Linked DNA regions of Labrenzia sp. PHM005. The protein of the gene in region 1 interacts with the protein of each later gene in a pairwise test. Links are inferred from orthologs where the notes say so. Each region holds a gene or a part of one and is shown on either strand. Other genes may lie near its edges.

Region 1 (5,913 bases):
TCTACCGCTGGATCGCAAATCTATTGATTGCTCTCGCTGCTCTCGCAAGTTTGCCCGCACTTGATCCGGTTTTACGGCAGTGATCAAAGCATATCAATCGCGCCAATAATTGTTGGCTTGGGCAATGGTCTGAAAATTGGTCGCAACGACTTGAGAGACATTCGTTAGACTGTCGGCGTTAAACGCATAATCAGCGCGCATTTTTTCACGCGCCGCGTCATCAGGCTGAGTTTTTTTGACCGCCATCCGCGAGAGCTTGATCGCAAGCTCATAACCATCTTCTGGCGTTTCTGTCAGCAAGGTCGGCAACCAAGACATCTGTTCTCTCCCCATTCGTGTTCACTTGATAGTTCACACTCTGGAAGCAGATGACAATCGTTTTTGGAACAGAGCATCGCCGGATGAATGGAATTTCAATCAACCTTGCGAGAGCACAGATTTCCATTTGGCACACTTAGCACCCATCAACCGGTCCAATTCCGCTGAAAACTCAGCTTCAGACGAACAGGTTTGCGCTAGAATACTAAGCGCGACAATTGCAGCGTCTGCGGCTTCCTCGCGGACATCTGCCAAGGAATGGTTCTTGTAGGTGCTGCCGGGCGCTTTGGTAACGGTCAATACAGCTTGGGCCAGTTCGCCTGACTCTTCAGACAGTTTCAACGTCCGTTCTTGCAATGATTTGCCGTCAAGCTGGGTAAGTTCATAGATTTCGCGCATTGCATTTCCCAAAAGAAAAACCCCGGCCAAGCCGGGGTTGATCAGACTGTGACTAGAGACTTCTTAGGAGGCCAGCTGTGCCATGGTCTCTTCATCGACATCGAAGTTGGTGTAGACGTTTTGAACGTCATCATCATCTTCCAGCATGTCGATCAGTTTCATCAGCGTCTGGGCCTTGTCCGCATCGACCGGTGTCAGGTTCTGCGGCTTCCAGATGATCTTGGTGGAGTCGGCTTCACCGAGCGCGTCTTCAAGCGCCTTGCCGACATCGTTCAGATCTTCGAAGGCCGTATAGATCGTGTGACCGTTTTCATCGGACTGCACGTCTTCTGCACCCGCTTCGATGGCCGCTTCCAGAACGGCATCGGCTTCGCCAGCTTCCGGCTTGTAGATGATCTCGCCAACCCGGTCGAACATGAAGGACACCGAGCCGGTTTCACCAAGTGAACCGCCACATTTTGTGAAGTAGGACCGGATGTTGGATGCGGACCGGTTGCGGTTGTCGGTCAAGGCTTCAACAACAACAGCGACACCCGCCGGACCATAACCCTCGTAACGGATCTCGTCATATGTTTCGGCATCACCAGCCTGGGACTTGTTGATCGCCCGCTGGATGTTGTCCTTCGGCATGGACTGGGCTTTGGCGTTATTGACCGCCAAACGCAGACGCGGATTGGAATCTGGATCCGGGTCGCCCATTTTTGCGGCAACGGTGATTTCCTTGGACAGTTTGGAGAACATCTTGGAGCGGACGGCATCCTGACGTCCCTTGCGGTGCATGATGTTCTTGAATTTTGAATGGCCTGCCATGGCTCTTCTCGGCTCTCAGTCGGATTGCTTATTAGAAAACTCGCCCGCTTATAGGCAAGTTGACGCTGAAAATCCAGTTCCGGAAATTGCGGAGATAGATACCTCTCAATCAGCTGTCCAGAAGGACGGCAGCACTGGCTCCAGACGCCCGCCAATTCTAAGCGGGGCAACTTTTTCCGCCAGTCCCGTGCGGTCATCGGTTTCAATCGCAACGCCGCAAATGGTGGCTGGACCCGTTGCTGGCGTAAATCTTGAGCCAGGGATCTTACGCTGGAAGCGATTGACCGGCTCTTCCTTGTCCATGCCCAGCACACTGTCATAAGCACCGCACATGCCAGCATCTGACAGGTAGGCTGTACCATTCTCCAGGATCTGATGATCCGCCGTCGGAACATGCGTATGTGTGCCAACCACGAGGCTTACCCGGCCATCGAGAAAATGGCCCATCGCCTGTTTTTCGCTGGTCGCTTCTGCATGAACATCAACGATTATGGCATCCGCCACCTGACCCAGCGGACAGTCATTGACCACCTTGTCCATCGCTGCAAACGGATCGTCGAGCGCGTCCATATAGACCCGGCCCATGACGTTGGCGACCATGACTTGGGCACCATTGCGGGCGGTATAAAGATGCGCACCACGCCCTGGAGTACCTTTCGGATAGTTCACCGGGCGCAGCAACCGGTCCTGCCGTTCGATGTAAACCAGCGTGTCGCGCTGGTCCCAAACATGGTTGCCCGTGGTGACGACATCTGCACCTGCATCCAGAACGTCCTGCAAGATCGCTTCGGTAATCCCGAACCCGGAGGCGGAATTCTCGCCATTTACAATCACGAAATCCAGCTGCTGTTCTTCCACCAGGCCCGGCAGCTGCTCAATGACCGCCGTGCGGCCAACCCGGCCGACCAAATCCCCCAGAAAAAGAATACGCATAAAACCTCGCAGAACGCCTACTTCAAATCCGGCACCGGTTTACCGGAAGGATCTGTATCCGTCTTCCGTTAAAATGCCTGCCAAAGCTTTGTCATGTCCTTCGGCCGGGACAAGGTCAACTTCTTGAACGCCAAAAGCAAGGCCAATGCACACCACCGGCCCGGTCTTCTCCAACGCAGCAATCGCAGTATCGTAATGGCCTTTTCCGTAACCGATCCGGTTGCCATGCTTGTCAAAACCAGCCAGCGGCATCAAGAGAACGTCAGGCCGCAGCTCTTCAGCTTCAGAACCTGGCGCCATAGTGCCGAACCCAGCCGGCTCCATTTCAGCGCCACGTTCCAGTCTCCTGAACTTCAGGTGCGGCTCGGCGACTACGGGCAGACACAAGGGATGGCCCGCCTGACGTAATTGATCCATCAGCGGACGTGGGTCAATTTCATCCCGGATTGGCCAAAATCCTGCAACCACAGCACCAGGGGGTATCGGCAGGCCGGAACCATGCTCAGCAAGCGCCAGGCTTTTTTCGATCCGATCAACTTCCGGCATGGCCTTACGGCGTGCAAGAGCCTCTTTTCGGAGCTGATCTTTTTCGTGAGCGAGGGAAGTCTGGGTCGTCATCGGTGTCTTATGTCATGTGTTTTTGCGTGACCCGGCTTGAGGCAGTGTCCTCAAGCAGCGTAGCCGCCCGACCGTTGGATCTGCAATCCCGGAGAACCTACAAAGTAGGTGGGCGCCGTATGCAACGGACCACGGCCCAGCGCAGGGACAGCTCCCTAAGGAATGCGTAAGGCCCCGGGGATAAATATCCTGACAAATCGGGCAGCCACGATTACCGCATATAGAGACAACGCCGCGCAATTACCAGAGCGGCATATTCTTGTTCCCAAACGAAACGGGGACATGTTTAAAAGCCGCCGTCAATCAGAATTGCTGCGCAGGCTTTTGTTCAGGCCCTCAGCAAGGCTTTCAATCCGTGCCGCGGCTGTATTCACCGCCCTGGAAAGATCTTCCTCGTGCTGGCTCATGTTGTTGACGGCCGCCGCTTCTTGGTCTTTTGCCGCAGCCAGTTCCTGTTCCAGGCGCGTCACCTTCCGCTCCAGCTCGGAAAGCTGATCGGTTGCCATGATCCCGGCCATGACCGTGAGGCGTTGATCGCCGATCTCACCAAATGCCGACTTCAGTTCTCCGATCCAGCCATCGAAACGGGCCGCAAGGCCTTCCAGGCGCTGCTCTTCACCATCGTCGCAAGCCATCCGGAACGACTTGCCATTTATGGTCACGCTTATCTGGGCCAAGTGCCATCAGCCTCCGTGTGCATCCAAAACACTGCGGATCGTTTCCATCGCTGTAACCAGACGGCGGGATACATCCTTGTTTGCCTCTTCCAGACGAGAAGCCTTCGCCTCACTCTCATCCAAAGTGGCAGCCAATTGGGACCGGTCTTCACCCATCCGTTGCAAATCATCTTGCAAAGAATTGAGAGAGCGATCCGAATCCAAACGGCGTTGAACCGCAGTTTCCAGTTGACCTAAGGCATTTTCAAGGCGCTTTACGGCATCGGCCAGGCTGGTCTTTTCCATGCAATCGACATCCGCCATATAAAGCGTTACCCCAATTCCCCATCGTGGCGGCTGAACCCAGCCCCTTAAAGAGACCAACATTCAGCATAGCTATTTCGCACAAAAAATGATGTGCCCGCAAACAACTTGCGGGTTTCACGCTTTCCTTGGCAACCTGACAAATCAAAAAAGGTAAATCTGTTACCGGATGCCGAGATTAGGTGCAGCATATTCTTTCCGTCAATGGGACCATTGTTAATTTCCTCAATTCAATAACCCCTGAATGCGGAATTTATTCCCTCACAACCCTGTCAGCGCTTTATTGACTCGCTGCCGGTTCCTGATATTTGTCTGGCGCCTGATCGAAACTGACGACAGTTATCTTTTTAAAGCAACGCACCACACCATTCTCCGCGCCGGACGGTCCACGCTGGCGCCAGGAGCACTAACGCAAGCGACGGGACAAAGATGAGCGATCTTGAAAAACACCAGCGCATGGCAAATGCAATCCGCTTTCTTGCCATTGATGCCGTTGAAAAGGCCAAATCCGGACACCCGGGACTGCCAATGGGCGCGGCCGATATCGCCACAGTCCTGTTCACTGAATTTCTGAAATTCGATCCGACCGCCCCGAACTGGGCCGACCGCGACCGTTTTGTCCTGTCCGCCGGTCACGGATCCATGCTGCTTTATAGCCTGCTTTACCTGCTCGGCTATGAAGACTTCCCGATCGAAGAGTTGCAGAACTTCCGCCAGCTGGGCGCAAAAACTGCCGGCCACCCGGAATACGGCCACGGCGCCGGCATCGAAACAACCACCGGCCCGCTGGGTCAGGGCCTCGGCAACGCAGTCGGCATGGCAATCGCAGAGCGCCTCCAAGAAGAGCGTTTCGGCAAAGACCTCGTCAATCACTTCACCTATGTTCTTGCGGGCGACGGCTGCCTCATGGAAGGCATCAGCCAGGAAGCCTTGTCGATGGCAGGCCACTTGAAGCTAAACAAGCTAATCGTGATCTGGGACGACAACGGTATCTCCATTGATGGCGCTGTTAGCATCACCGACTCGACCAATCAGATTGCCCGTTTCGAAGCTTCCGGCTGGAACACCATCAGCATCGATGGTCACGACCCCGATGCCATTGCCTCTGCAATCCGCCAGGCGCAGGAAAGCGACAAGCCGACCATGATCGCGGCCAAAACCACCATCGGGTTTGGCGCTCCGACAAAGGCCGGCACAGCAAAGGTTCACGGCGCCCCCCTCGGCGCAGAAGAGATCACCGGCACCCGCGATGCGCTGAACTGGCCGCATGAGCCGTTCGAAGTTCCGAGCGACATTCTCGATGCCTGGCGCATCGCTGGCCTGCGCTCCGCACAGGCTCATAAAGACTGGCAGAAGCGCTTCAATGATGCGGATGCAGAACAGCGTGCCGAATTTGACCGCCGGAACCGAGGCGATCTGCCGTCAGGCCTGAAACAGGCTGTTCTGGATTACAAAAAACAACTTTCCGAAGACCTGCCGACGATGGCAACCCGTAAGGCTTCGGAAGCGGTTCTGGGTGTCTTGAACGAAGTCATCCCGGAAACCATCGGTGGCTCCGCCGACCTGACCGGTTCCAACAACACCAAGACAGCCCAGACCTTGCCGGTGACTCCGGACGATTTCTCCGGCCGCTATATTCACTACGGCATTCGCGAACACGGCATGGCAGCTGCCATGAACGGTATGGCATTGCACGGCGGGCTCATCCCTTATTCCGGAGGCTTCCTGATCTTCTCTGATTACTGCCGTCCGTCTATCCGCCTTGCTGCCCTGATGAACCAGCGTGTCATTCATGTGATGACCCACGATTCTATCGGTCTTGGCGAAGATGGCCCAACCCACCAGCCGGTCGAAC
Region 2 (3,758 bases), 2.8 Mb from region 1 along the record:
TGGCGCCAGCTTCGTCTGCTGCCCATGCATGTGGTGCAGCCAGCACCCCAACAACGAACGCCAGCAAGATTTTCCGTTTCATCAATTTGCCCCTAATCCCCAAAGTATTGGACGCAGGCACATTCCAAGAATGGAAAAGAGTGCGTGCCGCCACGCACTCTTGTTGCTTTATTCAGCTGCCACTGCAAGGCCCGCGGCCGCCCTGGCGGCGTTGCCCTTGACGGGGCCCAGCGCCTGGCGGCGGTGGACGGTGACCGCCTTGAAGGAACCGGGGCCTGTGCCCGCCCTGCGCCTGAATGAGCGTCAACGCGGTGTCGCTGTTGTCAGAAAAGGCAGTAAAGTCGATGGTTTGCGCGGACGTGTCCGTTTCCTCTGCCAAGGCCGCAAATTGGGCTTCGGCCTCACCGGCATCTACATCCGCCCGGCGCTTCAGCCGCTTAAAACTGCTGTCCGGCGAGCCCATCCAGCAGCGCGGAATATAGGGAAACTGATCTGTCAGCACATAATGATAGGTGCCTTTGGGGTATTCCGGAGTAACAGCAAAGCGGCCGTTGCACTGGTCCAAATCCCCGGCGCCGCGCACATAGGCCCAGTCCTGGGTGAATTTGCCGTTGTAGCGTCCGCCCGGCCCGCTCGGCCGTGTTCCTGACTTGATCCGGTAGCTGCTTTTCAGCTTTTTGATGCCGGATTTCTTTTGCGGATTGGAATAGCCATAGGGGCCGTAAATTGGAAACCCGTCGGCGGCATAACCAATCAGCGCCGGTACGGACCGTCCACCTTCCGAGGCCAAAACACCGGTCGGAATGCCGTGATAATGATAGGTGCCATCGGGCTGAACATGGGCATTGTATTTGTCCAAACCCAATTTGCAGGCCCCGCCCATGGCCTCATAGTTCCAGCCGGACCGCCGGTTGTTTTGCCAGTATTCGGCGGTTCCCGGATCCATAACAACGCCGTTGAGAGCAATGCCGAAGACAGACCCTTGGGCGTTGGTTGCACGACCGTTTTTGCGTGGGGCCAGCGGCACTTTCAAATTGTAGTTCTTTTTGGAGATGCGATGCGGATTGTTGCGGTTCGGAAAACTGCCCGGCGACTTGATCGGATAGCCATTGGCGCGGATCCGCCGCTTGTTGCCGTCTACCGTGATGTTAGCGGACGCCTCTGCTTCGGGTACCAGCAGGTGCAGAATATCTTCGCCGAAATGACTGTGTTCCAGGTCTTCTTCACCGGAAATCGGTGACGCGCTGTCATGTGCACCGGCGGGCGTTACCGCCAATGCGCAAATGAGAAATGCCGTTGTGCGCATTTCAGTTCTCCCATGTCTTTCGCCCAAGACATGTCTTATATGGCCGCCCTGTCAAAGGAATGCTGTCGCCAAGGCGTCTTAAAATGTTTCTGCGTGTAACAAACGGTAGCAGCCTGCGAAAATACCCACGGAAAACAAAGTACTGCCGCTCCGTGCTCCAGCGAACTCTGGAAGTCATCCCCGCCAACGTGCGGGGATCCACTCATTTCCAGCGTCTAGGGATTGGAACTCATTCATTGCAGCTCGGCTTGACCCCGAAAAACGCTTTCGGCGCGGTGAAACGTGGAATGGATCCCCGGCTCAAGTCCGGGGCAAGCTCCCGCACATTTCCGCTGCGCGGGGCGGGATGACTTCAGTGTACGGACCAAGCGCATCCGTGTCCCTGCGCTCTCAGTACCGTCCCGGCCTTGAGCCGGGACCACAAACGAAACAGGCACCGGATCAGGTCCGGGGCGGCACGGGGCAACATGGACAGGTGATTTTGGCCGAGTGGTACATTTCTGTCCGCTGCCGTTGCACCGAACTCAAGTATCACCCCGGCCAACCGCAGCGCCGAGCAGGTGCCTGCTCGCCGCATTATTCGCCAAAGCTCTGCTTTCTATCCTTCGGCTCTGGAAATGAGTGGGCCCCGGGTTTCCGCTCCGCTGCACCCGGGGTGACATCCGGGGCTAGAGTTGCACAAACGGTCATCGACGGTAACAGGAGCGCCAAACGCAAAAAGGGCCAGCACCTTTTCAGGTGCCAGCCCTTCTCAAAAAACTCAGCTAAAGAAAATTAGCCGACCAGCTCGGTGCCGGAGAACCAGAAGGCGATTTCTTCTGCAGCGGTTTCCGGAGCGTCGGAGCCGTGAACGGAGTTTTCGCCGATGGACAGGGCGAATTCCTTACGGATGGTGCCTTCGTCAGCGTCGGCCGGGTTGGTGGCGCCCATGACTTCACGGTTTTTCGCAATCGCGTTTTCACCTTCCAGAACCTGAACAACGGTCGGGCCGGAGGACATGAATTCGGTCAGTTCGCCGAAGAACGGACGCTCTTTGTGAACGGCATAGAAGGCTTCCGCTTCACGGATGGACATCCATACGCGCTTGGAGGCTACGACGCGCAGGCCGGCATCTTCGAATTTTTTGATGATGGCACCGGTCAGGTTCCGCTTGGTGGCGTCCGGCTTGATCATGGAAAACGTGCGTTCAATCGCCATTTCATCGTCTTTCTTGAACTAGAGGGTGGGACCGGCCAAGTCCGCCGTGTCCTATGGTCTTTTTGAGAAATTTCGCGGCCTTAATAACGGGGCCTTGCCCTGCCTGCAAGGGGGGCGGGCCATGACATTTTCATGTCGATGGCAGAAGGACGGATGACTTCGCCGCTGGCAATGACCCGAATTGCCGCCTAATCTGGTTTTTGAACTGTACGTGAACTTGTAAACAAGGCTTGTTGAATGCGCCTCCCTTCGCCCAATTTTGCCAACCAGCTCCGCAACTTGCTCGCCTTTGTTTGCCTTGGATTTTTCGCAACCACTTTTCCCTTTGCCGCGATGGCGGACGGAAAAGCCGATCACAGACTTTCCATGGATGAGCGCCTGGCTGAACTTTCTTCAGAAGAACTGGAAAACTTGCTTGTCTTTGTCGGTGGCAATGCGCTTTTCGCCACGTACCACGAAGCCGGACATATGCTGATTTCCGAATTCCGCATTCCGGTTTTGGGTCAGGAAGAAGACGCGGTCGACAATCTGGCAACCATCGTCATGCTATCCGATGAAACGGACGACCGGGACCTTTTGTTGATCAATGCCATGATCGGCTGGTTTCTCGTCTCCTCAGATGAAGAAAACGATCTGGTCTTTTATGGCGAACACGATCTTGATGAACAGCGCGGGTACCGGATCCTGTGCCTGATGGTCGGCGCCGACGAAGAAACCTTCGCAGATATTGCCCGCGATCTTGAAATGCCGGATGAGCGGATCGAGAGCTGTGCTTACGACTATGCACAGACATCCGATTCCTGGCGGGAAGTGACAGATCCGCACACGAGTGACAGCGACGAGCCAGGAGGCAAGGTTACGGTTTCTCATGAACCAGCTTCTGAAGGCCTTGAGAGTGTCGTCTTGTTTATGAAAGAAGCTGAGATCCTGGAACAGGTGGCCGAAGACCTGGATACATACTTCAAGCTGCCGGAACAGATCACATTCCGGACAACGTCCTGCGGCGGGTCAAACGCCTATTGGGATGCAAACGATCGCTCTGTCACACTGTGCCATGAATTGCTCGGTGCCTTTGCTGAACTTTATTTGGACGAAATCGCAAACGCGGACTAGGCCGCAGCTTGGTGCTTCTTCCGGTAAGCGCCCGGGGAAAGCTCATACCGCTTTTGAAATTCCTTATAGAAGTTCGAGCGGGTTAAAAAACCAGCAGCTTCGAGCACGTGAGTGACAGGATCATCTGTTTCGCGTAGCAGCC

What was found. Proteins that work in one complex are often made in the same cells at the same time.
Region 2: the proteins of FJ695_RS07590 (region 1) and ndk interact in binary tests that used the Escherichia coli proteins (3 or more experiments, as listed by UniProt). The link is inferred for Labrenzia sp. PHM005 from one-to-one orthologs.

What each region holds. Positions count from the first base shown.
Region 1 is NZ_CP041191.1:1,660,601-1,666,513, reverse strand. Bases 1,290-4,154 are described here. They hold FJ695_RS07590 (5-formyltetrahydrofolate cyclo-ligase), read right to left. Parts: upstream 3,079-4,154; coding sequence 2,500-3,078; downstream 1,290-2,499. Other genes in these bases: FJ695_RS07575 (DUF4164 domain-containing protein), read right to left, coding at 3,762-4,040; FJ695_RS07580 (cell division protein ZapA), read right to left, coding at 3,378-3,755; FJ695_RS07595 (TIGR00282 family metallophosphoesterase), read right to left, coding at 1,633-2,460; FJ695_RS07600 (YebC/PmpR family DNA-binding transcriptional regulator), read right to left, coding at 1,290-1,527. Also shown: FJ695_RS07615 (sulfite exporter TauE/SafE family protein), read left to right, coding at 1-83; FJ695_RS07610 (hexameric tyrosine-coordinated heme protein), read right to left, coding at 94-318; FJ695_RS07605 (MazG-like family protein), read right to left, coding at 418-717; more of FJ695_RS07600, read right to left, coding at 781-1,289; tkt (transketolase), read left to right, coding at 4,488-5,913. UniProt on the Escherichia coli protein: Involved in the removal of 5-formyltetrahydrofolate.
Region 2 is NZ_CP041191.1:4,508,710-4,512,467, forward strand. What follows is about bases 793-3,758. They hold ndk (nucleoside-diphosphate kinase), read right to left. Parts: upstream 2,504-3,758; coding sequence 2,081-2,503; downstream 793-2,080. Other genes in these bases: FJ695_RS20370 (YHYH protein), read right to left, coding at 793-1,306; FJ695_RS20380 (DUF4344 domain-containing metallopeptidase), read left to right, coding at 2,741-3,616; FJ695_RS20385 (AraC family transcriptional regulator), read right to left, coding at 3,613-3,758. Also shown: FJ695_RS20365 (EF-hand domain-containing protein), read right to left, coding at 1-82; more of FJ695_RS20370, read right to left, coding at 173-792. UniProt on the Escherichia coli protein: Major role in the synthesis of nucleoside triphosphates other than ATP. The ATP gamma phosphate is transferred to the NDP beta phosphate via a ping-pong mechanism, using a phosphorylated active-site intermediate.